2 regions of the Paenibacillus sp. FSL R7-0048 genome follow, and region 2 is predicted to be linked to the other one. Evidence: a T-box and tRNA genes for the amino acid it is inferred to sense, from the RefSeq annotation. Region 2 holds a T-box; the other holds one or more tRNA genes.
What was found. A T-box is a leader RNA that pairs with one kind of tRNA and senses whether it is charged. The one in region 2 lies ahead of metG (methionine--tRNA ligase), so its partner is inferred to be a tRNA-Met.
Positions count from the first base shown of each region.

Region 1: it has a tRNA-Met gene. The T-box ahead of metG (methionine--tRNA ligase) is inferred to sense a tRNA for this amino acid. The anticodon was not compared.

Region 1 covers NZ_JBBORF010000001.1:5,440,528-5,455,569, forward strand. The annotation lists gene NSQ91_RS24175 (DUF3139 domain-containing protein) at 1-140, shown strand, start outside; partial or broken gene NSQ91_RS24180 (phosphomethylpyrimidine synthase ThiC) at 255-374, shown strand; gene NSQ91_RS24185 (RNA polymerase sigma factor) at 705-1,199, shown strand; gene NSQ91_RS24190 (hypothetical protein) at 1,196-2,185, shown strand; gene NSQ91_RS24195 (hypothetical protein) at 3,004-3,507, opposite strand; gene NSQ91_RS24200 (hypothetical protein) at 3,916-4,281, shown strand; gene NSQ91_RS24205 (sialidase family protein) at 4,315-5,532, shown strand; tRNA gene NSQ91_RS24210 (tRNA-Ile) at 5,972-6,045, opposite strand; tRNA gene NSQ91_RS24215 (tRNA-Met) at 6,090-6,166, opposite strand; gene NSQ91_RS24220 (hypothetical protein) at 6,249-6,413, opposite strand; gene NSQ91_RS24225 (ABC transporter substrate-binding protein) at 6,526-8,013, opposite strand; gene pyrE (orotate phosphoribosyltransferase) at 9,176-9,814, opposite strand; gene pyrF (orotidine-5'-phosphate decarboxylase) at 9,811-10,557, opposite strand; gene carB (carbamoyl-phosphate synthase large subunit) at 10,669-13,896, opposite strand; gene carA (glutamine-hydrolyzing carbamoyl-phosphate synthase small subunit) at 13,898-15,042, opposite strand, start outside.
Region 2 covers NZ_JBBORF010000001.1:4,292,595-4,307,636, reverse strand. The annotation lists gene NSQ91_RS19145 (TIGR00282 family metallophosphoesterase) at 108-902, shown strand; gene NSQ91_RS19140 (stage V sporulation protein S) at 1,102-1,362, shown strand; gene NSQ91_RS19135 (dipeptidase) at 1,484-2,449, shown strand; gene pduL (phosphate propanoyltransferase) at 2,588-3,160, shown strand; gene NSQ91_RS19125 (DEAD/DEAH box helicase) at 4,074-5,462, shown strand; gene dapA (4-hydroxy-tetrahydrodipicolinate synthase) at 5,612-6,508, opposite strand; gene NSQ91_RS19115 (LysR family transcriptional regulator) at 6,630-7,505, shown strand; gene NSQ91_RS19110 (VOC family protein) at 7,476-7,898, opposite strand; gene htpG (molecular chaperone HtpG) at 8,179-10,059, shown strand; gene NSQ91_RS19100 (DUF4362 domain-containing protein) at 10,121-10,585, opposite strand; T-box leader at 10,711-10,972, shown strand; gene metG (methionine--tRNA ligase) at 11,016-12,662, shown strand; gene NSQ91_RS19090 (LysR family transcriptional regulator) at 12,672-13,541, opposite strand; gene NSQ91_RS19085 (ABC transporter ATP-binding protein) at 13,692-15,042, shown strand, end outside.

The DNA of each region.
Region 1 (15,042 bases), 1.1 Mb from region 2:
CGGTGATTTTTGCAGACGAACCCTACGCAAGATACTTTTATCGAAAAGAAAATGGAAGGATCTTTCAATACAGCAGGGCTCCTGTTAAAGGTAATGATCCTAGCTATACATATAAACATATCGAGGAGAATCTCCCGTGAAGGAGTTGCCCTATTAAAAAGACGCGTTTGTCCAGCAGTCAGCACTTGGCTGCTTGGGCAAACGCGTTTTTTTGATCTTCCCTGCTCTAAATAGGTAAACATCGTTTGCGTAGACAGGTGATGGTAGAGGGTTCAGGACATGCGCCGATGCACTTGATTAAAGAGAATATGGATAAGCAACTTGTAACTTGTAACGAAGCCCCTTTTTATACATTAGGTCCACTGACTACAGATAACATTGGCGTGGTTCTTAGCAGCTATCGGACACAGTTGATCTTATGCGCGGTATAACACTCCATTTCAAAGTGTAGCGGACCCCATAGCCTTTATTGGCATGAAAAACACCATATAAGACCTCCTTTTTAAGGAATAGCGTCACTGGAGTCCGCGAACCTGCTCAAAAGCCTATAAATATGCAAATAACGACTTCTGAGTCCGTAAGCCTCTGGAGATAATTTATGAATAGGTATTCTTTACGCTCAAACACAAAGGAATTTCCTCAGGAACAAAATGTGACCTAATGCCGTCCTAAATGGTGTTATAGGTAAAGGGGGGCACAGTATCATGCAGCGATCCATGACCCGGCCGGGAAATCATGTGATGAAGAGTTACGAAATCTACGCAGATATGCTGTTCCGGATCGCTTTGGTCCATCTAGGCAACCGGCAAGATGCCGAAGAAGCCACTCAGGATACCTTCATCAAGCTAATAGAAAAAGCGCCGGAGTTCAAAGATGCCGAACATCAGAAGGCATGGCTGATCCGGGTAATCACCAACCATTGTAAAACACTACTGGGCAGAGGCTGGCGCAAGCGTGAGGTTAAGCTGGAGAGCGCTGAGCCAATTGCGGCAGACAGCCCCGAGGATTGGGCTCTGCTGCAGTTAGTTATGGCGATGCCCATGAAGTATAAAACCGTAATCCATCTTTATTATTACGAGGACTATCCCATCCAGGAGATCAGCAAGATTCTGCAGATTAGTCAGTCTGCCGTGAAGATGAGACTTCAGCGGGGACGGCAACTGTTAAAACTGGAGCTGGAAGGAGCGGAACCACAGTGAAGGAAGATCAGTTTCGAACAACATATAAGAAAGCGGTGGATTCGATGAAACCAGGTGAAGAGATGAAAAAAGAATTGTTCAATAAAATAGAGCAGCGGCAGGAGCGGAAGCGTCCGCGCAAAACCGTTTATATCGCAGCAAGTGTCGTGCTCGCCGCAGGAATAGGTCTGGCTGGGCCTAGTATATGGCAGCAGTTGAACAGTCAGAGCTCCCCAGGGCAGGTTGCCCAGGTAACTCCGGGAGCAAGCAATGCTGGCAATTCAGGCACAGCTACATCCGGCAGCATTGTCATTCCCAAGCTGAAACTGCCAGATAAGGAGTCTGGCGTGAAGGCAGATATGATGGCCTTGGTCGTGTATAAAAATAATATTTATACACAGTCAGCGACTCGCATTGACGCTACCGATGCTGCTGCTCTGCGCGGTGATAAGTTGGGACGCACCACAGGAGGCATCAACGAATGGAGCGGTAACGACGAATATATTGAGTTAGCCTCGAACATCGGCGAAACGGATCTCTATTCCGTGAAGGGCTATGACCCCAGCTTTCTGATTATGTCCTATTCGGTAATCAACGACGAGGTATTCGCCGAACTGTATGAGCACACCAACGGCATCACCATAAACAGCGGCGCCGACCTGTTCGGCAAGCTGAATCTTGAAGGCCGAGTTACTTCAGCTCAATGGGAAAGCTTCAACAGTTGGAACAACGGCCTCCAGCAGCAGGCGCCAATCGCCAATGGCGAGGCGCTTGATGGCTTCCTGACAGCCCTCCAAGCGGCTAAACCGCTGGCAGCAGAGCCGCTGATCGAGCAAGGCATCTACGACAGCGAAGACCGCAAGATCATCTATTTACAGCTGGAAGACAACGCCCGAGTAGAGCTGACGCTGTTCGGTCAAGGACTTGTACGCTACGGTCAAGCACCGGTATTCTTCGAGGTCGAATCCGGGGCATTCCAGCAGCTGTGGAACAGCATGAAACTTTAGGAATGCTGGTGGAAACCCAGGGATAGCGGTTGGGACTGCGATCGGGACTGCGATCGGGACTGCAATCAGAACTGCGATCGGGACTGCGATCGGGACTGCGATCGGGACTGCGATCGGGACTCGATCGGGACTGCAATCAGAACTGCGATCGGGACTGCGATCGGGACTGCGATCGGAACTGCGACTGGGGCTGCGATCGGAAGCAATTGAGAACCTCGTTTCGGTCGCCCTGCTCTCCATTGGACAATTTAGATGACTGCTAACAAAAACGGCGCTGCTTCAAAACCATTTCATGGTTTGGAGCAGTGCCGTTTTATGCTTTACTGAATGGTTTATGAACTCGCATACTAGATATGCTGGTTGTAGAGGTGAGACTACTGATTGTTCCTTTAAAAGCTGCTTCTCATTGTAATTTCTGCAACTAAATCTGTGAAGAGCACGGCACTAACGAGCTAACGAATTAACGAACTAACCTCCTCCACCTCGAGCTATCGGACCCAGATGTCGCTATTTGCTGATTTTCAGCCTTAAGAGCATGGTTTCGGACTCCATGGACGCTAATGCCTAGAAAGAGGCTCACATGCGGTACTTTTTATGCCAATAGCGACTATGGAGTCCGTTAGAATTGCAAATGTGGAAAAAAACCGCTTTAAGGGTCAGCTGTGTCCGACAGGAGAAGCATCGTTCACGTAATTGTTATCGAATCAAATTTCAAAGGAACACAGGGTCTCTCTCGATACTTCCGATTGCTACAAAAAAAGGAACGCCCACCATGGACGCTCCTTGAATTTCTTATTAGTCTACTACACTCTAGCTAGTTACGCATTTACACTTTCTGTTTTACGATCCTGTCTTGCGTGTAATGTTTTCATCGCAAATCTTGCGATCGGCTGCGCAACCAACAGTTCAATCCAAAATGCTATTCCAAAGTTTCTCGGCCAGATGTGAAGGAAGTTTTTAAGTGGATCCAGGCTTATTTGTTTCGTCCCAACCCATGTGCCGATAATTGATAGTAAAATAGATAACACTGTGACATTCAATAAAGTATTCAACAGAATCCTTGCATTAAATCCATCGGTTTGTCCCATGAATTTCGGCATCACTTTCCCGACAATCGGACCTGCAACTAATCTTACGGATAAAACTACGATCATCCACATAAACGGAATAACCTTTAGTGTATCTATATACACTTCCTTACTGAAGCCGCGTTCCAACCCCACAATAATAGGGGCAATAGTGTTAACTGAAATGATTGAAATAATGAGTAAAAATAATATACCTTCTTTTCCGTTTCTGGGCAGTCTTGTGTCTCCATGCATGTTTGTCATCTCCGTGAATAATATTTCAGATGGCAGACGTATCATGAGACATATATTTTTGGCCCAATAAAAAAGACCAATATCTCTACACACTGATATTATAATTATAACATTTATTTAAAATAAATGTCAGACCTTCTATTTAAAATTCTTTAAATTCTCCTGCTGATAGCGAATAGTTACCTGCATGCGCCTTACAAGAGCAGCAGTGGCAGAGAAGTCGTAAAAATCGTCAATTGCTGTTCAACTTATAATCAAGTTATCTTCAGATTTCTGAAAATTTATTTGTATTTCCCCACCTAATTAGACCTCTCAGTATTCATTTCCGCGATTTTTCTGATTCCCTTGTCCAAACACAATGAATCTCAATTCATATATATATAGCAAACTAATAAAGAGGTGAAGCTCATGGCAACAACAACAGGCATCATTACGAACACAGGGACTACCCCAGCATCCAACGTGCTCATTAATATCGATAATGACAACCTTAGTTTTTCATCTAACGTAGTCTATCACGTTTACGTATGGAATACCTTGGTTAGTAAAGGTTTGGTCTACTCCAACTCATTAAATGTTAATGCTAACACCAGCCAGTTTCTCAGTTTTAATATCGCAGGCAATTCAGCTTATGAAGTCCAATTTCTCGTAACTGGAAACGCACCGGCAGACACGATTATCACGGTGTTTGGAACGGATTCGTCAGGAAACGTCATCCCCCATCAAAGAGTGCTGCAATCCGAACTTACTTTCATAGCTCAGCTGAACCCGTAAGTACCAAAAACTCTATGACGAAAGGAGCTTTGCATGGTTAATATTCAACTTTCACCGAGCGCAAGCGTTCAGTTTGAGCCCACCATCGCGGTAAATTGGCTTAATCCTTCAGTTATGGTTGCCGTAGCTGTAGATCTTCGATTAGGCCCTCCTAATATAGGTTTATACAAATCTATTGACGCAGGTGCCACTTGGACAACAACGTTATTGCCGTTACCGACAGGATTTGCAGGCATCGAAGCACCACATATTGATTATATTTTCCCGACCACTTTCGTAGTATTAGCCCACGCCTTCGATTCAGACGGTCTCAGCGGGTCGATCGTCTCCTATACATCTGCCGACAATGCCTCTTCATTCGGACCGCCAGTCATCGTGAATCAAGGGTTTGGGCAGTTTGTAAATGATGATCAGGTGGTCGTTGTCACCGACAAAGCTGGATCAAGTCCCTTTTTTGGAAATGTATATACTGGTTATACGCATGATTACAACACACAATTCATACCGGGAAATACGATATTCTTCAATCGTTCCCTAGATAACGGTAGTACCTATTCCAGTCCCTCCCTGCTGTCTTCGGTCGAAGAATTCGAAGAATTCCCCGGTATAGCAATTACATTAAATGGGATTGTTATCGTGGGATGGATCAATCAGCCTCCCGGTAATACTGATCTTAAAATTCGCACATCCTCAGACGGTGGGGTCACTTTTACTCCTGAAACCATGGTCGCCAGCGTTGTAGTCCCACCAGATCCATTGCCGGGATATACATTTAGATGTCTGACATACCCTTCCCTCGCAGCAGATATTTCTAATGCACCGACGACGCGAGGGAATGTCTATGCTGTATGGCAAGATTTTCGAGAAGGTTATTCCGATATTTTTCTTGCCACTTCCACCAATTTTGGTGTGGATTGGGGGGCACCAATATCCATTACAGGTAGTCCGGTTGGCTCCCAAAACTTTTTCCCAGCCATCACCGTATCCCCTGCGGATGGTGCAATATTCGTTACCTATTACACTAATCGAGTCAACCCCCTCAACCTTGATGTTTATCTAGCAACATCTAGAGATGGCGGTATGACGTATACAAACACCCGGATAACAACAACTTCCTTTGACGTCACCGGCATCCCCCTAATTGGGGACTACATCGGTAATGCCATCGTCCCCCAAACAGGCCGTCTAGTGAGCGTATGGACAGACACGCGGACCGGTACTGAGAACATCTGGTTTGGGGATAATCAATAAGCTATTAATCAACTTCTGATGATAAATTAAAAGGCTGTTAAGTTAGTATATCCATCTTCAATAAAGGATGCCGAGCGAATATACGGCATCCTTTATTGCTTCTTATCAAAATTCAGCATTAACCTTTTCAAAGAAATCATCAATTTCAGCGTATTGGACATGCTTTTAATTCAATCAAAATCTACGGCGTATGGTGCTTGCTACTTAATAGTCTATATGTCATGACTGTCCCCTTTCCTCTACAAGAGTAGGGCAGTTCCACAGAATACATACTTTTTACCGTTTTCCAGATGATCTATGATAAAACCAGTGGATCTAACAACGCCGTGACCAAAATGTGATCATTTTCTATTTTGTCGCTTTTCCAACTCTTCCACTTCTACTTACAAGGAGCCTATAGACAGCAAAAAACCCTTACAAGGTAAGGGTTTTTGATAAGTGGGCCCTGAGGGACTCGAACCCCCGACCAATCGGTTATGAGCCGACCGCTCTAACCAACTGAGCTAAGGGCCCGGATCTAAAAATATCCGAATGTACAATTGCTGTTGTAATAAAATTGGTTGCGGGGGCAGGATTTGAACCTGCGACCTTCGGGTTATGAGCCCGACGAGCTACCGGGCTGCTCCACCCCGCGTCAGAAATAATATTCAAACAGCGACAATAAATAATATACAGTACAAAATGGGTCTACGTCAAGGATGAATTTGTAAAAGTTCTCAAGGCAAAAATCTAACCCCATATCTTCCTTTGCGGGATCGATAAATCTCCACAAAACTTGGGTCATGATAGCCATAAATCCAGCCATCTTGCTCCAGTCTTTTTGCCAAACAGCCTGCTTGAAATCTCGTTCTGAACAGTTTCGCGAAGTATATCCAATTCATGATGCCCTCTTCTCCTTTTCGCAAATTAATCTTACGCTGCTCTGAACTTATCATGCCCAAGTTCCACAAAATAAGCCACCGGAAATCCGGTGGCTTCTACATATTCCAAAACTCAATCCCCTATGGAGTCAAAATAATATGTGGGATCTTTTTCGAGCGTACCCAGCATCGTATTCCCTTGCTTCTCCCAAGCTTTAAGTGCACTCTCGACCGTTCTCTTGCCCTGATAAACTTCTGTGAACAGTTGACGCCCAACATCGTTAATACGGCTAATTCCAGGCTTCTGTGTTTGTAGGACGTTCATCAAAGGATCATTGGCTGGTAATGGTTTAAGCGTATAGAAGGACTCCAGATTTACTGAAGGTACTTTCGTGGTAATGTAATCCTTACGGGAAGTTAGTTCCCCGCGGGTATGGGCTTTAATTTTAGCTACTTCATTACTGTTGACGAATTTGATCAAATCCCACGCATCTTCCTTATTAGCAGCCATAGTGTTGATAGCCATCATATTACCTACCCAAGTACCTACAGCCACTCCTGGTTTCTCCTTAAAAGTAGGTACGGTAACGAAACCCCAATCGACAGGATTATAATTTTTAATTTTTGCTGCATTGCGGCTCACACCTGCAAGCTCATTAAGATAATCGTATTCTCCAATTACCATTGCAGCTTTTCCGGTAAGGAAGAGATCCCCTTGGACAGGACTATAGGTACTCCGTTCTGTTTCTATAAAATCCATACCGTTTAACCCAGGTGTAATTTGCTTTTTCACCAATTGGCTGTAGGTCGTCCAAGCTTGACTCCACTGTGTTTGGTTTACCTCCATCTTATGTCCCTTGTTGTCATACATAGCAAGCTCCAGCGGTGAGACATAGGTCTGCATATCCCAGAAAGGATCGCTCATATAACGGTTCATCGAAAAGCCATATATACGCTTATCTTTATTTGTCGATTTCTTGGTCACCTTTTCGGCCAGCGCGAACACTTCATCCCAAGTCATCCCATCTGTCGGATAACCTACACCAGCAGCATCAAAAATACCTTTGTTAAAATATAACGCACTCGACATAAAAGTCGGCGCTAACGCGTAAAGACTTCCTCCACCCAGCTCACGAACTCCACTTAGCATCGTAGGCGCCATATTGCTTAAATCATATTGATCTCGTGCGATAAGCGGCTCCAGCGGTTGCACCAGATTATGTTCCACCAAACTCTTCACCAATGTACTATCACCGACGATTACATCAACTGGCTCTGCACCGCCCATAATATCTCGGATATTCTCCAGATTATCTGGGTTAACCTCTGGATAGGTGCTGTCAAAACGAAGCTCATTCATATTGATGGCTGGAATAATCTCAAGTTTGATTTCAGGATGCTGCAATTCATACATATCTGTAAACTGCTGACGAAAAGAAGAATCGTCCTCTCCAGACCAGAGGCTGCCAATACGTAACACGCGCTGTTCTGTAGATGGCTTAGAAGCCTCCGCCCAAGCTGTATGCCTGCTTTCAGAAATTAAAGGCAATAGGAGTGCTGCACATATTCCAAAGCTTAACCAGCGCCGCCATAGCCTTCTATTATTATTTATATGATTCATTCTTGAACCCTCCCATAAAATACTCAATCCATCCACCTTATGAATAATTACCCATAATTCTAGTAACAGTATATAGCTTTATTCAGGAGGGGAAGTTACAGGCTGTTTAAAGTTATGCTACGATTTCTTCATATTATTTCTATAAAAAACGTTCCGCGAGTTCCCTGAGGATACTGAAATGCCCTTCTGCGACAGGATAATTGCACTTTGTGCAACTATTACAGCTGAGTGTGTTGTGCTTCTCCTTTTAATTGCACTATGTGCAGTTAAAAAACGTTATTAGGTGCTTTCAGCGGATTTCTGGCTGATTTAATTGCACAAAGTGCAACTATATCGCCAGATCCTCTAAGGAAGGTTAGTTTAAGTGCAGAAACTACAACTATTCGGCGTTTGAGACGACAGCGCAATGGAATCACCGGGGCAGAGTATAGTATTCCAGAGTGTCAGAGTATCAGAGTATCAGAGTGTTCAGAGCCAGAGCATAGAGCGTTAGCGCATAACAGCAGAGTTTCAGAATCCCGAGTGTCAGAGCGCAATATACCAGAGCGACAGAACGCAGGTCAGCCAAGTGTCAGAACGTGAATGTAAATGTAGATGTGAAATGTGAATGCAAACACCAAAACCCTACTCTCCACTCTACTTTTCCTTTTACCAGTACAGCATTCGCCTTCCCTACTAACTAACCTACTACATTTCATGTGACCGGCACAAATAGCCCCTTCTGCGGCAGGATAATTGCACTTTGTGCAACTATTACAGCTGAGTGTGTTGTGCTTCTCCTTTAATTGCACTATGTGCAGTTAAAAAACGTTATTAGGAGCTTTCGGCAGATTTCTGGGTGATATAATTGCACAAAATGCAACTATATCGCCAGATCCTCTAAGGAAGGTTAGTTTAAGTGCACAAACTGCAACTATTCGGCGTGTGTGACGACAGCACGATGGAATCACCGGGGCAGAGTATAGTATTCCAGAGCGCCAGAGTTTACACCTGCCGCGGATGGATAATTGCATCTTTCAGCAATAAATAACAACGTACTTTATGCACCTATACAGCAGAGTGTGCTTTAAGCTTTCCTTTTTATTACACTCAATGTAGTTAAAAAGAAAAGCCTCCCACCAAAAAGTGAGAGGCCCGTCCAATCTATACTCAAATATTTAGTTTAAACGCCAAATGCGGAAGGATCTTTTCTCCAAGATATCAGCAGTTCCACATCTGTAGCTGCGATCTTGCCTTGTGTAAGAGCCACATCAATCAATGTGCTGTAGTTGGACAAACTTTGTAATGGCATCTCTGCTGCGGCAAAAGCATCCACCGCACGGTCCAGCTCGTAGCTGAAGATTGCCAATACAGCCAACGCTTCTGCGCCTGCTTCTTGCACAGCTTGAGCTGCTTTGATGGAGCTTCCACCAGTGGAGATCAGGTCTTCGATAACGACTACCTTTTGCCCCGGCTTAATCAGTCCTTCGATCTGGTTCTGCTTGCCGTGACCTTTAGCTTTATCGCGGATATAAGCCATTGGCAGATTAAGTTTATCAGCTACCCAAGCTGCGTGAGGAATGCCTGCGGTTGCTGTACCTGCGATCACCTCTGCGTCTGGATACTGGCTTTTAATAAGCTCAGCGAAGGCATCAGCAATATAGTTACGTACCTCTGGGTAAGCCATAGTCAGACGGTTATCGCAATAGATCGGGGATTTAATACCAGAGGTCCAGGTAAAAGGCTCCTGCGGACGCAGTGCCACTGCTCCTATCGTAAGCAGATAACTTGCTACTTGTTCACTTCTATTTAATGTACTCATGCTAGGGTCATCTCCTCAATAATATTTAGTGCTGCTTGACGTGGATCAGCCGCAGTTGTAACAGGACGGCCCACCACCAGAAAGTGGCTGCCTTGCTGAATGGCTTTGCCCGGCGTCATCACCCGGGACTGGTCACCTAGGGATGCACCTGCTGGCCGGATACCAGGTGTAACTGTACAAAATGCGGGCCCACAAGCCTCTGCGATCGCTGAAGACTCTTGCGGTGAAGCCACTACCCCATCCAGACCTGCAGCGGCTGCCAGCTTAGCGTATCTGACCACAGTATCTTCTACTTCTCCTGCGATTCCAATTTCGTTATTCATCACTTCTTGGCTCGTGCTGGTCAGCTGTGTAACTGCGATAATCAAAGGCATTTTAAGTGCAGCATTCGCATTAACTACTGAAGCAGCGCCTTCCCGGGCTGCAGCCATCATCGCTGAGCCTCCTGCGGCATGTACGTTAAACATATCCACACCGAGGTTCGTAAGGCTTTCTGCCCCGCCTTTTACCGTGTTAGGAATATCATGCATTTTGACATCTGCAAATACAGAATACCCCCGAGATTTCAGTTCATTAATGAATTCCGGTCCGGCTGCATAAAAAAGCTGCATTCCCACTTTCATATAACAAGGAATCCCTTCCAGCTTGTCAATCAAGGTTCTTGCCCCAGCAACATCAGGGTAATCTAAGGCGATCATCAAGCGATTCGCCATTTCATTCCACTTCGCATCTCCCTGTCCCATAACCGTTCTCCCATCCAGTGCAGACTTAAATCCACACTCTTCATTTATTAGCCCCTAGGCATAGCGGAACGGTCTGCGTAAACGCAAACCGCCCTATACATCTTTATGAGATTAGTTTAATTGACCGACAAAAGCAGGCATGGACTGTGACGAGAAGTTGATCGTCTGCAGCATTCTGAGCAGTGCCGTTACTGTATCGAGTGATGTCATACATACGACACCATTCTCAACCGCTTCACGACGGATACGGAATCCATCACGCTCTGGTGTTTTCCCTTTAGTCAGTGTATTAAAGACGAAGTTGGCTTGCCCACCACGAATCAAGTCGAGAATGTTCGGCGCACCTTCATCCAGCTTGTTCACGTTCATTACGTTGAGACCTGCTTCTTCAAGCGCTTGAGCGGTGCCTCCGGTAGCAATGATCTTGTAACCCAGCGAGTGAAAGCCTTTCATAAGCTCAACAGCTTCTGCTTTATCTTTATCTGCCACTGTAACGATGATAGCGCCGGTTGCTGGAATTTTCATTCCTGCTCCGATTAGACCTTTATACAAAGCTTTTGCATACAATTTATCGCGGCCCATAACCTCACCCGTCGATTTCATTTCAGGTCCGAGCGTTGGTTCTACTCTACGGAGCTTGGCAAAAGAGAACACCGGCACTTTAACCGATACATAATCACTTTCCGGCCATAGACCTTCTGTATAACCGTCATCTTTCAGCTTGCCGCCGAGAATGATTTTGGTTGCCAGATGCGCCATTGGAATTCCAGTTACTTTACTCAAGAATGGAACCGTACGCGATGAACGTGGATTTACTTCAATTACGTACACTTCATTCTGATAGATAACGAACTGGATGTTGACCAGACCAATCGTTTTCAGTTCCTTAGCAATCTTGATTGTGATCTCAGCAATTTTTGCTTTCAGACCTTCATCCAGATATTGCGGAGGATATACAGCGATGGAGTCACCGGAGTGAACACCTGCACGCTCAACATGCTCCATGATCCCTGGAATAACTACCGTCTCACCGTCACAAATTGCGTCTACCTCAACCTCTTTACCTAACATGTAACGGTCAATCAATACCGGATGCTCCGGATTCACCTTAACCGCTTCTACCATGTAGCTAAGCAATTCCGCATCATTATATACAATTTCCATTGCGCGTCCACCAAGTACATAGGAAGGACGTACCAGCACCGGATATCCAAGCGATTGTGCAGTTTCTACTGCTTGATCTACGTTGATAACCGTCTTTCCTTTTGGTTGGGCAATATCCAGACGAGCCAACAAAGCTTCGAATTTCTTCCGGTCTTCAGCTTCGTCAATACTGTCTAGGCTAGTTCCGAGAATCTTAACGCCAGCCGCACTTAGTGGTGCAGCAAGGTTAATGGCTGTTTGGCCTCCGAACTGTACGATAACCCCAATCGGATTCTCTTGCGCAATTACGTTCATTACATCTTCAAAGAACAAGGGTTCGAAATACAACCGGTCCGAAGTATTAAAGTCCGTAGATACAGTCTCAGGGTTATTATTGATAATAACCGCTTCATAACCTGCCTTCTGAATCGCCCACACTGCATGCACAGTGGAGTAATCGAACTCAATCCCTTGGCCGATCCGGATTGGACCCGATCCAAGCACGATAACCTTTTGTTTATCGGAATGAATGACCTCATTTTCAGTCTCATAAGTAGAGTAGTAGTAAGGTGTAGAAGCTTCGAACTCAGCTGCACAGGTATCTACCATTTTGAATACAGGCGTTAATCCTCGCTCTAAACGAAGCGCGCGTACATCAGCTTCTTTGGTGTATTTACCGTTCGCTTGTCCTTCTGCACGTATCTCAGCAATCGCACGGTCTGTAAAACCTCTGCGTTTAGCTTGATACAAGGTTTCTTCTGATAAGCTTTCATCCCCACGGATGACCTCTTCAAAGTTGATCAGTCCCTCGATTTTGGACAGGAACCACCAGTCTACGTTAGTAATGTCTTGAATCTCTTGCAAGCCAAATCCGCGGCGGAAAGCTTCAGCGATCAAGAACAATCGCTCATCATCAGGTTTTGCCAGACGTTCACGCAGGACGCTTTCTTCCAGATCCTCAGCGCCCGGCAGACGGAAACGGTGTACACCGATTTCCAGGGAACGAATTGCTTTATGAATGGACTCTTCAAAGGTACGACCGATGGCCATAACTTCTCCAGTTGCTTTCATTTGTGTGCCCAGCTTACGGTTCGCATGAATGAATTTGTCGAACGGCCAGCGTGGGATTTTGCTTACGATATAGTCAAGTGTAGGCTCGAAGCAAGCATAGGTCTGTCCAGTAACTGGATTGACGATTTCATCGAGTGTGTAACCAAGCGCGATTTTGGCAGCCATTTTGGCAATCGGATAACCGGTTGCTTTCGAAGCCAAAGCCGAAGAGCGGCTGACACGTGGATTTACTTCGATTACATAATATTGATAGCTTTGCGGATCCAGTGCGAACTGCACGTTGCAGCCACCCTCGATATTCAGCGCACGAATGATTTTGAGTGAAGCGCTGCGCAGCATTTGATATTCACGATCGGATAACGTTTGGCTAGGTGCCACAACGATACTATCACCCGTATGCACACCTACCGGGTCAAAGTTCTCCATGTTGCAGACAACGATACAGTTGTCATTCGCATCACGCATAACCTCGTATTCAACTTCCTTCATGCCGGCAATACTTTTCTCCACCAAACATTGTCCAATTGGACTATAACGAATACCTGCTTTGACAGTCTCAAGCAGCTCTTCTTCGTTGTCGCAGATCCCGCCGCCGGTGCCGCCAAGCGTATAGGCTGGGCGTACAATCAGTGGGAAACCAATTTCCTCAGCGAATTTCATCGCTTCATCTACTGTGGTAATAATAGTGCTCTCTGGTACAGGCTGTTCCAATTCGCGCATCAAATCGCGGAACAAATCGCGATCCTCTGCTTTTTCGATGGATTCAAGCTGGGTACCTAGAAGCTTAACATTCTCTTGTTCTAGTACTCCTGCACGAGCCAATTCTACAGCCATATTAAGACCTGTCTGTCCTCCCAAAGTTGGCAACAAGCCATCCGGGCGCTCCTGGCGGATGATGCCAGTTACGAATTCAAGGGTAATCGGCTCGATATAAACTTTATCAGCCATATTGGTGTCAGTCATGATAGTCGCTGGGTTACTGTTGATCAGCACAACTTCCACGCCTTCTTCTTTCAGGGCCTGACAGGCCTGAGTTCCGGCGTAGTCAAATTCTGCGGCTTGCCCGATAACAATCGGTCCAGAACCAATTACTAATATTTTTTTAAGCTTTTCATTCTTAGGCATGTTATAGAGCTCCTTTCACGGCTTCAAGCTGTTTTACTGTAGGTTTTGGCGCCGTGATTCTGGCGTTTGCCGCAAGCTGCGCCTGGCGCGAGCTTACAGGTGTGTTAGCTTTATGATCAGCGATCATCTGTAAGAAACGATCGAATAAATAGCTGCTGTCATGAGGTCCCGGTGCTGCTTCTGGATGGTACTGTACTGAAAATGCAGGGTAACGGGTATGTTTAAGTCCTTCAACGGTCTTATCATTATTATTAATGTGAGTAACTTCTAGATCCGTGCTCTTCACAGAATCTTCATTCACTGTGTAGCCATGGTTCTGAGAAGTAATGAAGCAACGTCCGCTCTCCAATTCTTTAACCGGATGGTTACCTCCACGGTGCCCGAATTTCAGCTTCTCTGTATCCGCGCCACAAGCCAGTGCAAACAGCTGGTGACCTAAGCAGATGCCGAAAATTGGGTATTCACCAAGCAATTCCGAGATCGTCTTCACTGCGTGTGGGACGTCTTTCGGGTCCCCAGGGCCGTTGGACAGCTGGATACCATCTGGATTGAGGCGACGAATCTCATCAGCGGTTACGTCATGAGGTACAACTACAACATCACAACCGCGATTGTTCAACTCGCGCAAGATGCCAGCCTTCGCGCCGTAATCTACCAAGACGATGCGCTCTTTAGTTCCTGGGCTATTGTACATGCTTGGAGTAGATGTGCGAGCTACCTGATTGCGCAATTCTTCAATTGAGGTGTCGCCCATCATTTCCATCAATTCCTCAACACGTTTGTTAGAGGTAGTCAGGATCGCCTTCATTGTTCCGTAGTGGCGAATAATCCGCGTCAACATCCGGGTATCAATCTCGCTGATTCCAGGAATATCATATTCTTTCAGCAGGTCGTCCACACTGTATTCTGCGCGCCAGTTACTTGGAACCTCTTCATGACGACGCACTACAAAACCGTGTACGAAAGGTCGAACAGATTCGAAATCATCCCGCGTAATCCCGTAGTTCCCGATCAATGGGTACGTCATGGTAACGATTTGTCCGCAATATGAAGGGTCAGACAGCACCTCTTGATATCCTGTAATTCCTGTGTTAAAAACAACCTCGCCTGTCTTTTCACCTTCAGCGCCAAATGCGGTACCTGTAA
Region 2 (15,042 bases):
TACTTTCTTATATTTGATGAAAATTGGCCCCTAAGCGGGGCCTTTTTTCTTTTAAATATGAAGACTTTTCCGCTAGATGCAGAGGTTAAGATTAGGAGGAGAGAAACATTAAAGTACTATTCATTGGAGATATCGTAGGTAGTGTAGGCAGGAAGGCACTTCGGGAGATGTTGCCCTCATTAAAAAGCAAATATCAACCACATATAATCATAGTTAACGGTGAAAATTCTGCTGCCGGTAGAGGTATTACTAAAGCGATCGCAAATGAATTTTTTAACTGGGGCGTTCACGGAATCACCATGGGCAATCACACATGGGACAACAAGGACATCTTCGAGTTTATCGACGATGAGGCCCGGATTATCCGTCCTGCTAATTTTCCTCCAGGAACACCGGGAAGAGGATATACAGTTGTTAAAGGTAACGGCAAAGAGCTAGCTATAGTTAACCTGCAAGGTCGTACATTTTTGCCTGCGATTGATTGTCCTTTCCGTGTGGGTGAAGAAATTGTGGAAGAGCTACGTAGAGATCATAAATGCATTCTCGTTGATTTCCATGCAGAGGTTACCTCTGAGAAAATCGCCATGGGCTATTTCATGGATGGTCGCGCATCAATTGTAGTAGGGACCCATACTCACGTTCAGACGAATGATGATGTGATTTTGCCGGGTGGAACGGCTTACTTGACCGATGCGGGCATGGTTGGTTCAAGCGAAGGGATTCTGGGTATGGAAAGAGATGCAGTACTTTATAAGTTCACTACACAGCTTCCAGCACGATTTGTTGTTGATGAAGGCAAATGGCAGCTTCACGGTTTATTTGCAGAGTTAGATGAGAATACTGGCGCGGCTATCCGTCTGGAGAAAATACGGCTACGTGAAGATGAATGGGTAATGAGCTAGTAGTAGGATAAGATAAGTGATTTTCCGGGTAATTTCGCCGAATAAGGGTAAAGTGTGATATTTATTATATCGAAAAAGAGTATCTATTGTACCATTTTCTCCAGAGTAGTCCGCAAAAAGAAGGAATTATTTCTTCTCTCGCGAATAACATCTAAAGTAGTGGAAGAACACCATTATTTTCCCAGGGGAGGTACTTACTATGGATGTATTAAAAGTATCAGCTAAATCCAATCCAAATTCCGTCGCCGGCGCTTTAGCAGGTGTTCTTCGTGAACGTGGATCGGCCGAATTACAAGCTATTGGAGCTGGAGCACTGAATCAAGCAGTCAAAGCAGTTGCCATTGCCCGGGGATTTGTTGCACCAAGCGGAGTAGATTTGATCTGCATTCCGGCATTTACAGACATTGTGATTGATGGAGAGGATCGAACCGCGATTAAATTGATTGTAGAACCCAGATAATAGAAGCATAGAACGGATGAACCTGTTTACTTATGTAAACAGGTTTTTTGCTTTTCGTATATAGTCTGGCGTTTTTAAGCATAGAATCTGGAATAGGGCTGCATGAAAGCGAGGGCTTGGGATGAGAACCGATAAGCTACAGGTTGCGGATTTTCATTGTGATGTGCTGAGTAAAATGCAAGCATCACCAGATATGGATTTTAAGGATGATCCTCGGCTGGATGTTACCGGAGAGCGGCTGGTAGCGGGCGGTGTGGAATTGCAGATTTTTGCAATATACCTTTCGGCAAGTAGAGGAAGACCTAGCTTTGAGAATGTTTTAGGACAAATTGATTTGTTCCGGCAAAAAATAATAGGCGCAGAGAGCCTTCAGTGGCTGCGTTGGAAGGAGGAGGTAGGAAAACGAACAACTGGAGCATCTGCATGGGGAATGCTCTCTCTGGAGGGTGTAGACGGTCTAGAAGGGAACTTGTTTTATGCACAGCTCTGTTTTGAGCTTGGCGTGCGGTTTTTGGGAATCACTTGGAATTATGCTAATTGGGCAGCGGATGGTGTACTGGAGCAGCGCAACGGCGGATTTACGGAAAAAGGGCGAATGCTGATCGAATGGTGCAACGACAGTGGAATGCTGCTTGATGTGTCGCACTTGTCTCAGGCAGGTTTTTGGGAGCTAGCCGACTTAAGCACACGTCCGTTTATAGCTTCCCATTCGAACGCCGCAGCAATCTGTGGGCATGTTAGAAATTTAAATGATGAACAGATTAAAGCTTTGATTGCAATGGACGGAAGAATGGGCCTGACCTTTTATCCGTGGTTTGTATGTGATGATGGAAAAGCTCGTATGGATGATTTATTAAAGCATATTGATCATGTATGTAGTCTAGGTGGCGAGAAACATATGATGTTTGGTTCGGATTTTGACGGCATTGACACTTGGGTAGAGAACATGGAGCATCCGGGAAAATACCCTGAGCTCGCGGAGCACCTGCTTCGTTACTATCCAGAAGCTTCCGTAAAAGGTTGGTTATATGAGAATGCGGTCTCCTACCTGCGCACAAACTTACCTTCTCAGGTGTCTAAATCATGACAATCCTGCTCTAAAAGTATGAATTGTCGAAAAAAAGGCCCTCGTTATGATGTGGGGCTTTTTATTTTTGGTTAAGAAGATGTATAATGGTTAATGGCTTGTACAGATACTAGAGAAAATACAAGGAGTGACTTTACTATGAGTAAGACTGTACCCGTAGGTGTGTCGGCTAGACATATTCACCTTACGCAAGAGCATGTGGAGGCTTTGTTTGGCCCAGGATATCAACTAACGGAGTTCAAACCCCTCTCTCAACCAGGACAGTTTGCAGCAAATGAGCAAGTAGCAGTTATCGGCAGCAAAGGTAAATTTGACAAAGTAAGAATTTTGGGACCTGCTCGTACGGCTTCCCAATTAGAAATTTCCCGTACTGACTCCTTCGCACTTGGCGTGAAAGCTCCAGTTCGCGAATCTGGAAATATTGATGGAACACCTGGCATTACGCTTAAAGGACCTGCTGGCGAAGTAGAATTGGAACAGGGCGTTATCATCGCCGCTCGTCACATTCACTTCCATACTTCTGAAGCTGAAGCTTGGGGCATTGCTGATAAGCAATTGCTTAAAGTTCGCCTCGGAGGCGACCGTGGTCTCGTATTGGAGAACGTAATTGCACGCGTATCAGACAGCTTTAAACTGGATATGCATATTGACACTGACGAAGCTAACGCTGCAGGTGCCAACAACGGCGATACTGCTGAAATCGTAGAATAGTCATCATAGTTATAGCAAAGATAAGAAGCGGGGGAGAAATCCTCCGCTTTTTTTGCGTGTCTGATCTGCGTGCTGTAAGGATTGCGTGTCTGATCTACGTGCTGTAAGGATTGCGTGTCTGATCTGCGTGCTGTAAGGATTGTGTGGTTGATCGGCGTGCTGTAAGGATTGCGTGGCTGATCGGCGTGCTGTAAGGATTGTGTGGCTGATCTGTGTGCTTTAAGGAATGCGTGTCTGATCTGCGTGCTATAAGGATTGCGTGTCTGATCGGCGTGCTGTAAGGATTGCGTGTCTGATCGGCGTGCTGTAAGGATTGTGTGGTTTACCCGACGGCTTGTACTTATCGGACTGTATTGCAGCTATTTCAGCATTTTGATCTATTTTGCCAAGGTTTCGGACTGCATAGCTCTTATTGCCTTATATTTGTACTGAATTGGGCTTCGAAGGTGTGAATAACTGCATCTGAGTCCGATAGCTTGTCCAAAATCCACGAATTTTCAAAATAAGGGCGTCTGAGTCCGATGGCTCAGCAGTCTCCAGGCTCAACAGGCTCAACAGGCTCAGCAGACTCAGCAGTCTCAACAGTCTCAGCAGTCTCAACAGTCTCAACAGGCTCAACAGGCTCAACAGGCTCAACAGGCTCAACAGGCTCAGCAGACTCAGCAGACTCAGCAGTCTCAACAGGCTCAACAAAAGATACGCCGCAGGATAAATTGAGAAGGAGTATTTTTTTAGTAAAAATATTTTTGTAAGAGCAGAACGGATAGTATCCTGAAATGGATTTTTAATGAAAATTGGTGTGATGATAAAGAAAATCTATTATTATGTAACTTATTGTGTTATGATTATGGTTTATGACGTGACAAAAGGATTTATTGTTAAGAATATATGTATTAGAAATTAAGGAGACCCAATGACATTTAATGAACTGAATATTGTGCCTGCAATTTTGAAGGCTTTAAGCAAAGAAAACTATACATCACCTACACCAATACAGGAGCAGTCGATTCCAGCTGTATTAGCGGGTAGAGATTTACTTGGATGCGCGCAAACGGGAACAGGAAAAACAGCTGCATTTTCCGTGCCTATTATTCAATTGCTAAGCGAACAATCGAGCCCAAACAAATCCAATAATGTGCGACGCATTCGCTCGTTGATTTTAACACCGACAAGAGAACTAGCGATTCAAATTGCTGATAACATAAAAGCGTATAGCCAATATACAGATATCCGCTCTGCTGCCATTGTTGGCGGTGTGTCACAGAAAGTGCAAGAGCGCGCACTGAATCAAGGTGCCGATATTCTTATTGCTACCCCTGGTAGACTTATCGACCTGATCAATCAGAAACGTGTAGATCTGCAATATGTACAAATTTTAGTTCTGGATGAAGCTGACCGGATGCTGGATATGGGCTTTATTCATGATGTGAAACGAATCATCGCCAAAATGCCTACGAAGAAGCAAACTCTGTTTTTCTCGGCAACGATGCCAACTGAGATTTCTAAATTGATCAAAACATTGCTTGTGAATCCAGTGAAGGTAGAAATCACACCCGTGTCATCTACTGCGGATAGAATCAATCAATCGATCTATTTATTAGAGAACGGAAATAAGCAAAACCAATTGAACCTGCTGTTACAGGATAAATCCATCGTCTCAGCATTGGTGTTTACTCGTACCAAACGTGGTGCAGACCGTGTTACCCGCGATCTGGCTAAAGTGAACATTGCTGCTCAAGCCATACACGGCAATAAATCTCAAAATGATCGCCAGAACGCTTTGCGGAATTTTAAAAGCGGTGCGACTCGTGTTCTCGTAGCTACGGATATAGCTGCCCGGGGAATTGATATTGATGAGCTGTCTCACGTAATCAACTTCAACTTACCGAACATTCCGGAAACCTATGTGCACCGGATCGGTCGTACAGGCAGAGCGGGATTGAGCGGAACGGCAATTTCTTTTTGCGAAGCTGAAGAGCTTCCTTTCCTTAAAGATATTGAAAAATTGATTGGAAAATCGATTCCGGAAGTTAAGGACCATCCTTATCCGATGTCTCGTAAAACGCAAATGAAGACAGATCGTTCGGCGAAACCGTCAGGTTCGAAAGCAGCAGCTTCGAGACCATCGTCTTCCAGACCGTCGAATTCCAAACCAGCAACTGCTAAACCTGCGGCAACAAAACCGGCAGCAACAAAATCAGCGGCATCTAAACCAGCTAAAGCAAAACCTAAGTCTAACCCTCCATTGAAGCCAAAGTCCGAGTGGTTCACAAAAGGAAGACAAAAAACGAGCAGCAGATAAGTTAGTTTGAATGCGTATCGTTTCTATAGCAAAATAAAAAAACCGTCAGAGTAAATCTGATGGTTTTTTATGTTTTATTTCCTGATAATTTACAACAAAAAACAGCCGCTAAACAGTTCCTCACTGTACAACGGCTGTTGTTATTTCATTTATGCGGTTGCTTCAATTGTATTCTCCTGAACATAGGGGCTCAGTTCTTGCTGAAGTCCTGCGCTGATGGAAGTCATAGGGAGGCGAAGCGTATCCGAGGACAGTAGGCCGTTTTGGCTAAGCATCCATTTAATTGGAGCGGGATTCGATTCCTTGAATAATAGGCGGATGATCGGCAGTAGTTGTTCAAAGCTTTCTTTAGCGAAGTCCACTTGACCAGATGTAAAGGCTTCAAAGATACGAAGGCATTCTGCCGGGAAAACGTTGGCAGTAGCAAGCATACCCCCAGCTGCTCCGCAGCTAAGCATTTCATAAAAGAGGGAATCATCGCCGCCAAGCACAGGTTTAGCACCTGTACGGACTAACTCTGTAACCATTTTTGTACTGCCTGAGCAGTCTTTTAAACCGACAACATTATTCATTTCTAGGATTGTACGTGCAGTATCTACCGTCATGGCCGTACCTGTACGACTTGGAATATCATAAGCCATGATTGGTATGCCTACTTCTGCAGCTTTGCGGAAATGGGCAATGATACCCTCTTGTGAAGGACGACTATAATAAGGTACGACTACTAGTGCACAATCAGCACCAAGGTTTGCAGCAATTTCCGTGCGTGCAACCGTAGAGGTTGTATCATTGGTACCTGTACCAACTACTAAGGGGATTGATGTGGATTGTAGAAGCTCACGGGAAGTGTTTACTAGAAGCTGCATTTCATTTACGGTTACAGTGGGCGATTCTCCGGTGGTTCCATTAACGACCAGACCTTGTATGCTGTTGTTAATAATGTTCTTTACATAACGCTGATACGAATCCAAATCAACTTCACCAGCAGCATTGAACGGGGTGACCACGGGGACATAAACTCCATAAATCTGTTGTTCTGTAAGCATAAATTATCGGCCTCCAAAATATTTTAATTCCTCTACATACACTTTACCATGGAAAGTAGCATCGTCGTTAGCTATAATAAATGATATGGATCATCAAAAATATTGATGTTAGGGTGAGGTAATGGATTTAACCTATTTACGAACCTTCCGCGAGGTGGCTAAACGTCAGAGCTTTACGCGAGCTGCTGAAGAATTGGGATATGCACAATCAAGTGTGACGATGCAGATACAGAAGATAGAGAAGGAATATGGAGTACCTTTAATAGAGAGGCATGGCCGTCAGCTGCGGCTTACCCCGCCAGGAGAAGAGTTATTGAAGCTGTTCGTGGAGATTTTGGATTTATATGATCGTTCAAAAGAAACCATCGCCCAGCAAATCGGAGGTACGTTAACTATTGGGACGATAGATTCTTTAGCGGCCTTTTATTTACCTCCTTACCTGCAGCAGCTAAGGACTAAATTTCCAAAGCTGGATATTCATCTGCAAACGATGCAGGAAGCTAATCTTCTTGCCAAAATAAAAGATGGCGAAGTAGATCTAGGCTTAATGTTGGATCGCACCACTGCGGATTCCATCCTTGAGCGTACGATCGTCAGAGATGAGCCGCTTGTTTTGATAGCTCCCATTCATCATCCGCTTGCCCAGATGGATACGGTAACCCTACAGGATCTGAATAACTGTGAGCTAATAGTCTCGGAGGAAAGCTGTATTTACCGGAGTTTGTTCGAGAATTTGTTAAAAGAGCACGGGATCATATTCCGCATAGGTTTTGAGCTTTCGAATCTGGAGGCCATTAAACGTTGTGTAATGAATGGTCTTGGAATTGCTTTGTTACCCAAAATCGTGGCAGAGGAAGAAATTGAACGGGGAAGCTTGGCTGAGCTGTCCTTTGTTCATCCCGAAATTCATTTTGATCTGCAGCTTCTGATGCACCCTAAGAAGTGGAAATCACAACCACTGCAATTTCTAATCCAAATGCTGTTTGCAAATCATTAGTTTATTTCCATCAGGGTCTTTTACTACAAACCATTTTTGATCTTGAATTTCGGTTACTATATTTACACCGAGCTCCTTTATATAGTTGAAAGAGGCTTGCAGATCATCGGTTATAAGCATAAGAGCAGGTGTTGTAATTGGAGGAGCCCCTTCAGGCTCTAAACCTCCCCACATGGGCATGGTGTCCAGAATGATCCCAGTGCTTCCTTGCATAGTTAACGGACATAAATGACCGTTTATAATCGAATGATCTGCTTCTTGGAGTCCTAGGACTTGGCAATACCAGTTACGGGCTTTTTCAATATCGTGTACGGGGATAAATACACTGCCAATCAAATTCTTAATGGGACTTGTTGCTGAAGAATTTACAATGGACTGTGCTTGTTCATGCATTTGAATCCCTCCAGAGAAGATGCTAGACCTTTATTTGTAATTTATGTATCTAATTTATTTAAAACATAGAATCATCCTATATGCAAGTTGAATGTTATTTATCGATCAAATCCTAAATTTGTATGCAAAATACAGCTTTATTTAATGAAAGTCGCTGTAAATATTGACATTGAAAATGAGTTTATGTTATATAAAAAGAAGAATTAGCACTCATCTAAGAAGAGTGCTAATCACGATGTGCTGGATAAGAAGGATATTTTGAAAGGAGATTTATTTATTCATGGCCAAAAAAGAGTTTAAAGCCGAATCGAAAAGATTGCTGGAAATGATGATTAACTCCATTTATACACAACGGGAAATATTCCTGCGTGAGCTGATTTCCAATGCAAGTGATGCGATTGATAAGATCTATTACAAAGCATTAGCTGATGAAGGCCTGGTCTTCAATAAAGAGGATTATTATATTAAAGTGACCGCCGATAAGGCGAACAGAACCTTGACGATTTCCGATACAGGTATCGGGATGACACAAGAGGAGCTGGAGAATAACTTAGGTACAATCGCGAAGAGTGGATCTCTTGCTTTTAAGAAAGAGAACGAAGCTAAAGATGGCCACAACATCATCGGGCAGTTCGGGGTGGGCTTCTACGCTGCGTTTATGGTGGCTGATGACGTTATAGTGATCAGTAAGGCATTAGGCAGTGACGAGGCCTTTAAATGGGAGTCTAAGGGCGCTGACGGCTATACCATCGAGACTGTCGAGAAGGATTCTGTCGGCACTGATGTGATTTTGAAGATTAAAGAGAATACGGAAGAAGATCAATATGATGAATATTTGGAAGAATACCGCCTGAAATCCATCATTAAAAAATACTCCGACTTCATTCGTTTCCCAATTAAAATGGACGTGAAGGAGCAAAAGCCAAAAGAAGGCACGGAGAACGAGTTCGAAGAAGTTATTCAAGAACAAACCGTAAACAGCATGGTGCCTATCTGGCGCAAGAACAAAAGCGAGCTGACTACAGAAGATTATGATAACTTCTATGCAGAGAAACGTTACGGCTTCGATAAGCCGCTTAAACATATTCATATCAGTGCTGATGGTGCTGTAGTGTACAATGCAATCCTGTTCATTCCAGAAAATACGCCGTTTGACTATTACACAAAGGAATATGAAAAAGGTCTTGAGCTCTATTCCAACGGTGTGCTGATCATGAACAAATGTGCGGATCTGCTGCCTGATTACTTCAGCTTTGTAAAAGGTATGGTGGACTCAGAGGATCTTTCCTTGAACATTTCCAGAGAGATGCTCCAGCATGACCGTCAGCTGACTCTGATCGCTAAGAACATTAAGAATAAAGTGAAAAGCCAACTGCAAAGCCTGCTGAAGGATGAAAGAGAGAAATATGAGCAGTTCTATAATGCTTTTGGCAGACAGCTTAAGTTTGGTGTCTATAACGATTATGGGATGCACAAAGACACCCTTCAAGATTTGTTGATGTTCTACTCCTCTAAGGAGAAGAAGCTGGTTACGCTGGACGAATACGTCTCAAGAATGCCAGAAGATCAGAAATATATCTACTATGCTTCCGGAGAGTCGATCGACAGAATCGAGAAGCTCCCGCAAACCGAGCTTGTATCGGATAAAGGGTATGAAATTCTCTACTTCACTGATGATATTGATGAATTTGCGATCAAGATGATTCAGTCTTATAAGGAAAAAGAATTTAAATCCGTATCCAGCGGAGATCTGGGGATCGAAGCCGACGAAGCGGACAAGCCAACGGAAGCGGAAGAGAACGAAAACAAGGAGCTTTTTGAAGCGATGAAGGACATCCTGTCCGGCAAAGTGAAAAATGTCAAAGCTTCCAAACGTTTAAAGACTCATCCGGTATGTCTCTCTGCTGAAGGTGAACTGACAATCGAGATGGAAAAAATCCTGAAATCGATGCCGAATGGCCAAGAGGTGCAAGCGGATAAGGTACTCGAAATCAACATCCATCACGAAGTGTTCCAGTCCTTGAAGGCGGCAGCAGAGAACGACAAAGAAAAGCTCGGTTTATACACGAACCTGCTGTACAACCAAGCCCTGTTGATCGAAGGTCTACAGGTTAGTGATCCTGTTCAATTCACCAATGATATTTGCAAAATCATGAAATAATATGAAGAACAGAGACCATCCAATTGTATTATGATTGGGTGGTCTTTTTTATTTCAGTATTTCATTTTGTTGTGCGAAAAAGGTAGTAATCAATTTCAGAGTCATTATTTTTGCAACCGCTGATCGAATAGATAATTTCACCTTGTGTGCTTTTTTTACTCGTCACTTCGGAGCAGGTATCGGTTCTGACTCCTGTGTTGCTTCCACCAAATGCATCATTAGAAGTATCATAGCTGTAATTAATCACGTTACCGTCAAATTTTAAATCCTTAAATATGGGATCGCCTTCATCTGTGTAACTTGTAACGCGTATATTGTCTGCTTTTTTGCTGGAGAGATTAGTTATAAATTTCTCGAATTTATCGAGGTTGTACACTTTTTCAAAAGAAACAATATCCCCTCTACTGATGGCTTCTTTGGAAGTATAGGGTTCACTTTTGGGAACAGAATTAACTTTATGATCGGAACAACCCCATACTCCTGCTAGTAAAAGAACAGAGAGTGTAAGCAAATTTACTTTTTTCACTGAGGGACCTCCTTGTAACGTATTTATATAAAAGACGGAGATTAACTGGAAAAGTTACAGAGAGCTTGATGTTTCACATTGACAATAAACAACAAATTGAGTATTATTTTCTCTAACTTGAATATGTAAAAGCAAAGAAGAGAAAGAGTACCACGGCAATTCTTTCAACAGAGAGCTCCGGTCGCTGAAAAGGAGTAAAGAAAACCCTTGGGAATATGGTCTCAGAGCTGCGCATCGAAACCTTATGGGTTGTAGGCTGCGCCGGAACCTGCATCCGTTACAGTGCTAGGGTATAAACGTTAATTAACGTCGTACCTGAAGAGGTAAATGTCATGAGGCATTTATAAAATTAGGTGGTAACACGTGAGTAGAACTCTCGTCCTTTGTGGATGGGAGTTTTTTGTTGTCTAAAAAAAGGAGGAGAAGGTTAATGAGTAATGTGTTTATAGGTGGCGCTTGGCCGTATGCGAATGGATCTTTACATCTGGGGAGATTATCAAGTGTGTTGCCTGGGGATGTGCTGGCACGATATTTTCGCTCCAAAGGGGATAACGTATTATATGTATCAGGCAGTGATTGCCATGGCACACCCGTAGCAGTTCAGGCTGCGAATGAAGGGATTACGCCGGGAGCTTTTGCAAGCAGATATCATGAAGAGTTTCTGAAGTGTTTTGAACAGCTGGGATTTAGTTATGATCTATATACTCGAACGGATCAACAGCAGCATCATAAGGTTGTGCAAGCGTTGTTTACAAAGCTGCTAGAGAATGGTCATTTATATAAAAAAACCATTGCTCAATGTTACTGCGAGGTGGATCAGCGCTTTTTGCCAGACAGATATGTGGAAGGGACTTGTCCGGTATGTGGTGAGCGGGCGCGAGGGGATCAATGTGATTATTGTTCTACGATTCTAGATCCTGCCGATTTGTTAGACAGAGTCTGCAAATTATGTGGGAATACACCAACAGAAAGGCCGACAGAACATTATTATCTTAGCTTATCTAATTTTCAGTCTGAATTAACGGAATATGTAGAGGAAGCACAATTTTGGAGAGAAAACGCTATAAAACTGACCAAACGTTATTTACAAGAAGAGCTGCAGGACCGCGCGGTAACAAGAGACTTGTCTTGGGGTGTAGATGTTCCTGTGGCTGGATTTGAAGATAAAAAAATTTATGTTTGGATTGAGGCGGTAAGTGGTTATTTATCAGCCAGTAAGCAGTGGGCTGCACAGTCCGGAGGAAACTGGGAGGATTTTTGGTTAGAGGAAAAAGGGGCGATTACCGCTTATTATGTGCATGGTAAAGACAATATTCCTTTTCACACTTTAATATGGCCGGCTGTGTTATTAGGAGCAGGAGGTCTGCATTTACCGGACAGGATTATATCTAGCGAATATTTAACCCTTGAAGGGCAGAAATTCTCCACTAGCCGAAATTGGGCGGTCTGGGTACCTGATATTTTAGAGCGGTATCAGCCAGATTCTATTCGTTATTTCTTAATTGCCAATGGACCTGAGAAGCGGGACACGGATTTTTCCTGGAGAGAGTTTATTTATAGCCATAATGGAGAGCTGCTTGGAGCATTTGGTAACTTTGTGAACCGTTCATTGGCTTTTATAGATAAGTTTTATGAAGGGAAAGTGCCAAATGGGCAATTAGATAAGGGGTGGAAGGACAATATTGACCTCTTGTATCTGGAATCAGGACGGCTTATTGAGGCTGGGAATCTAAAAGATGCGCTGGAGTTTATTTTTTCTTATGTGCGCAAGGCAAACCAGTATTTCGATCTGCAAAAACCATGGATACAGATAAAAGAGGATCAGGTTTCTTGTGATTCTGCAATATACACATGTGTGCAGATTATTGCGAACTTAGCGAATTTGTTGCATCCGTTTCTACCGTTCTCTTGTGACAAGATCAGGGGGTTCCTGTCGTTAGAACTACCGAATTGGCAGCCTTGCTCGGTGCCCCCTTACCAACAGGTTACTGATTTACAATTATTGTTTGAACGAATTGATATTAGCCGTATTAAAGAAGAAGAGGATAGGCTAGATCAACAGCAAGTGAATAAATAGAGCTGGTATTTATCCATTCCTGAAGCTTTCAATAAACTTGGAAGCCAATGATGATAAGTATTTATCCTTAATCCAGACGGCGGCGACCCGCGTGCGTAGTGATTCACTACTGATTTCTTTATAGATCAAATTACGGTTACTCGTTAATTCGAAAGCGGATTTGGGGATGATTCCGATGCCAAGACCAGCGTTTGCCCAGAGCAATGTTGTTCTAGCATCATCATTCATACAGAAAATCAGCGGATCAAAGCCGTTCTCAAGACATGTTTCCCGGATAAGCTGCTCAAAACGGCGGTAGATAATAAGTGGCTTATCCTTTAGCTCACCGATCTCAATAAAGGTTTCATCCGTTTTCCAGTCATACTCAGGTGTCATTACGGCAATCATAGGTTCAGCTTGTGTGTAAAGACATTCTAAATTTGTACCATTAAAGGGTGTCCTAACAATTCCGACTTCGACAATACCTTTATTCAGGAGGTCAATGATTCTAAAGGTATTTCCTTCATGAATCTCAAATTTCACACCTTTATACGTTTTGTGGAACTCACATAGCCGATCTTGAAGCAACGTAGCTCCAGAGGAGGAAACTGTACCAATGGCTAGGTTTCCTTTTAAACCTTTGACAAAATCAGTGAGCTCACGGGCAGTGGAATCTGCCAGCTCCAGGATTTGTTGGGCACGGTCCCGCAATATGGCTCCAGCTTCAGTGAGCTGCACGCTGCGTGGACCCCGTTCCACTAGCTTTACACCGAGTTCTTCCTCTAGGAGCTTTAGCTGCTGGCTCAGCGGAGGCTGGGCCATTTGCAGTTTTTTGGCTGCAGATGTAATCTGTCCTTCCTCAGCTATCGCCATAAAATATTTAAGTTGTCTAATATCCATATAAAAATCCTCCGAACTTGAGATATGCTAATCGTATGGGAGCGATACGAATCCAATATTATTAATATGTGAGTAGATATGCCATAATCATAACTGTTCTTATACATATTTCAAGTGGTTAAATACTTCTTATGTTGGGTGTGGATGAATTTGTTCAAAATTGCAGTATATTTAAAGCCGTACAAAAAAGAAGCGATCATTGGACCGATCTTCAAACTGATGGAAGCGATTCTGGAGCTGATTTTGCCTACCATTGTCGCATTGATCATCAACAACGGGGTTGGTAATCATGACAGCGCCTATGTTTACCGCATGGGTGGCCTAATGGTGCTGATGTCACTGCTTGGCTTCGGCTGCTCCATGGTATGCCAATACTATGCAGCCCGGGCTTCACAGGGATTCGGTACGACACTACGCAATAAGATGTTTAGACATATCACCTCTTTGTCGTATGCTGAGCTGGATACCTTAGGTACGCCTACACTTATTAATCGGATTACCAATGATGTAAACCAGCTGCAAATTGCTGTGGCTATGCTAATTCGTCTAGTTATTCGTGCGCCGTTTATCTGCATCGGGGCTATCCTAATGTCCATGATTTTGGATTTTAGATTATCGCTGATTCTAATAGCGGCAACACCGGTTTTTGGCATTATTTTATATTTTATTATCACCCGCAGTGCTCCTTTGTACCGAAAATACCAGCAGAAGCTGGATGCCCTTGCGCTCGTACTAAGTGAGAATTTGTCGGGGATTCGAGTAATTCGTGCTTTTGCCAAAAGACGTACAGAAAAAGAACGTTTTGATGCTTCGTCCGATGATTTGACTACTACAGCGATCCGGGTTTCGCGGATTTCTGCTTTGCTTGGGCCGATGACTACACTTGTAGTAAATGCGGCGATCATTGCTATTTTGTGGGTAGGCGGAATTCATATCGATGGGGGCCGATTGTCTCAAGGGGAGATCATTGCCTTCATCAATTACATCACTCAAATATTGCTGGCGCTGATAGTGGTCTCCAACTTGGTCATTATTTTTACCAAAGCCTCATCCTCAGCTAATCGTGTAAATGAAGTGCTGGGTGTTAAGATCTCCGTGTCTGAGGAAGGAAATGCAGTGATTGCTGAACCTGCCCCTGCTGCCCCTGCTATACAATTCGATCACGTATCCTTTGGGTATAATACGACAGGTGAATCGGCATTAGAGGATATATCTCTAGTAATTAATCGCGGAGAGACCGTGGGCCTGATTGGCAGTACGGGTTCAGGTAAGTCAACTTTTGTGAATTTGATCCCTCGTTTTTATGATGCGGTGCAAGGTGAAGTAAAAGTGGATGGTGTGAATGTCCGAGATTATAAGCTGCATCAGCTTCGTGAGAAGATCGGGATTGTACCGCAGAAAGCTGTGCTGTTTACAGGAACGATCGCTGAGAATATACGTTGGGGCAAGGAAGATGCAACTGAGGAAGAAATCATGCAGGCAGCCTCTATTGCTCAAGCGG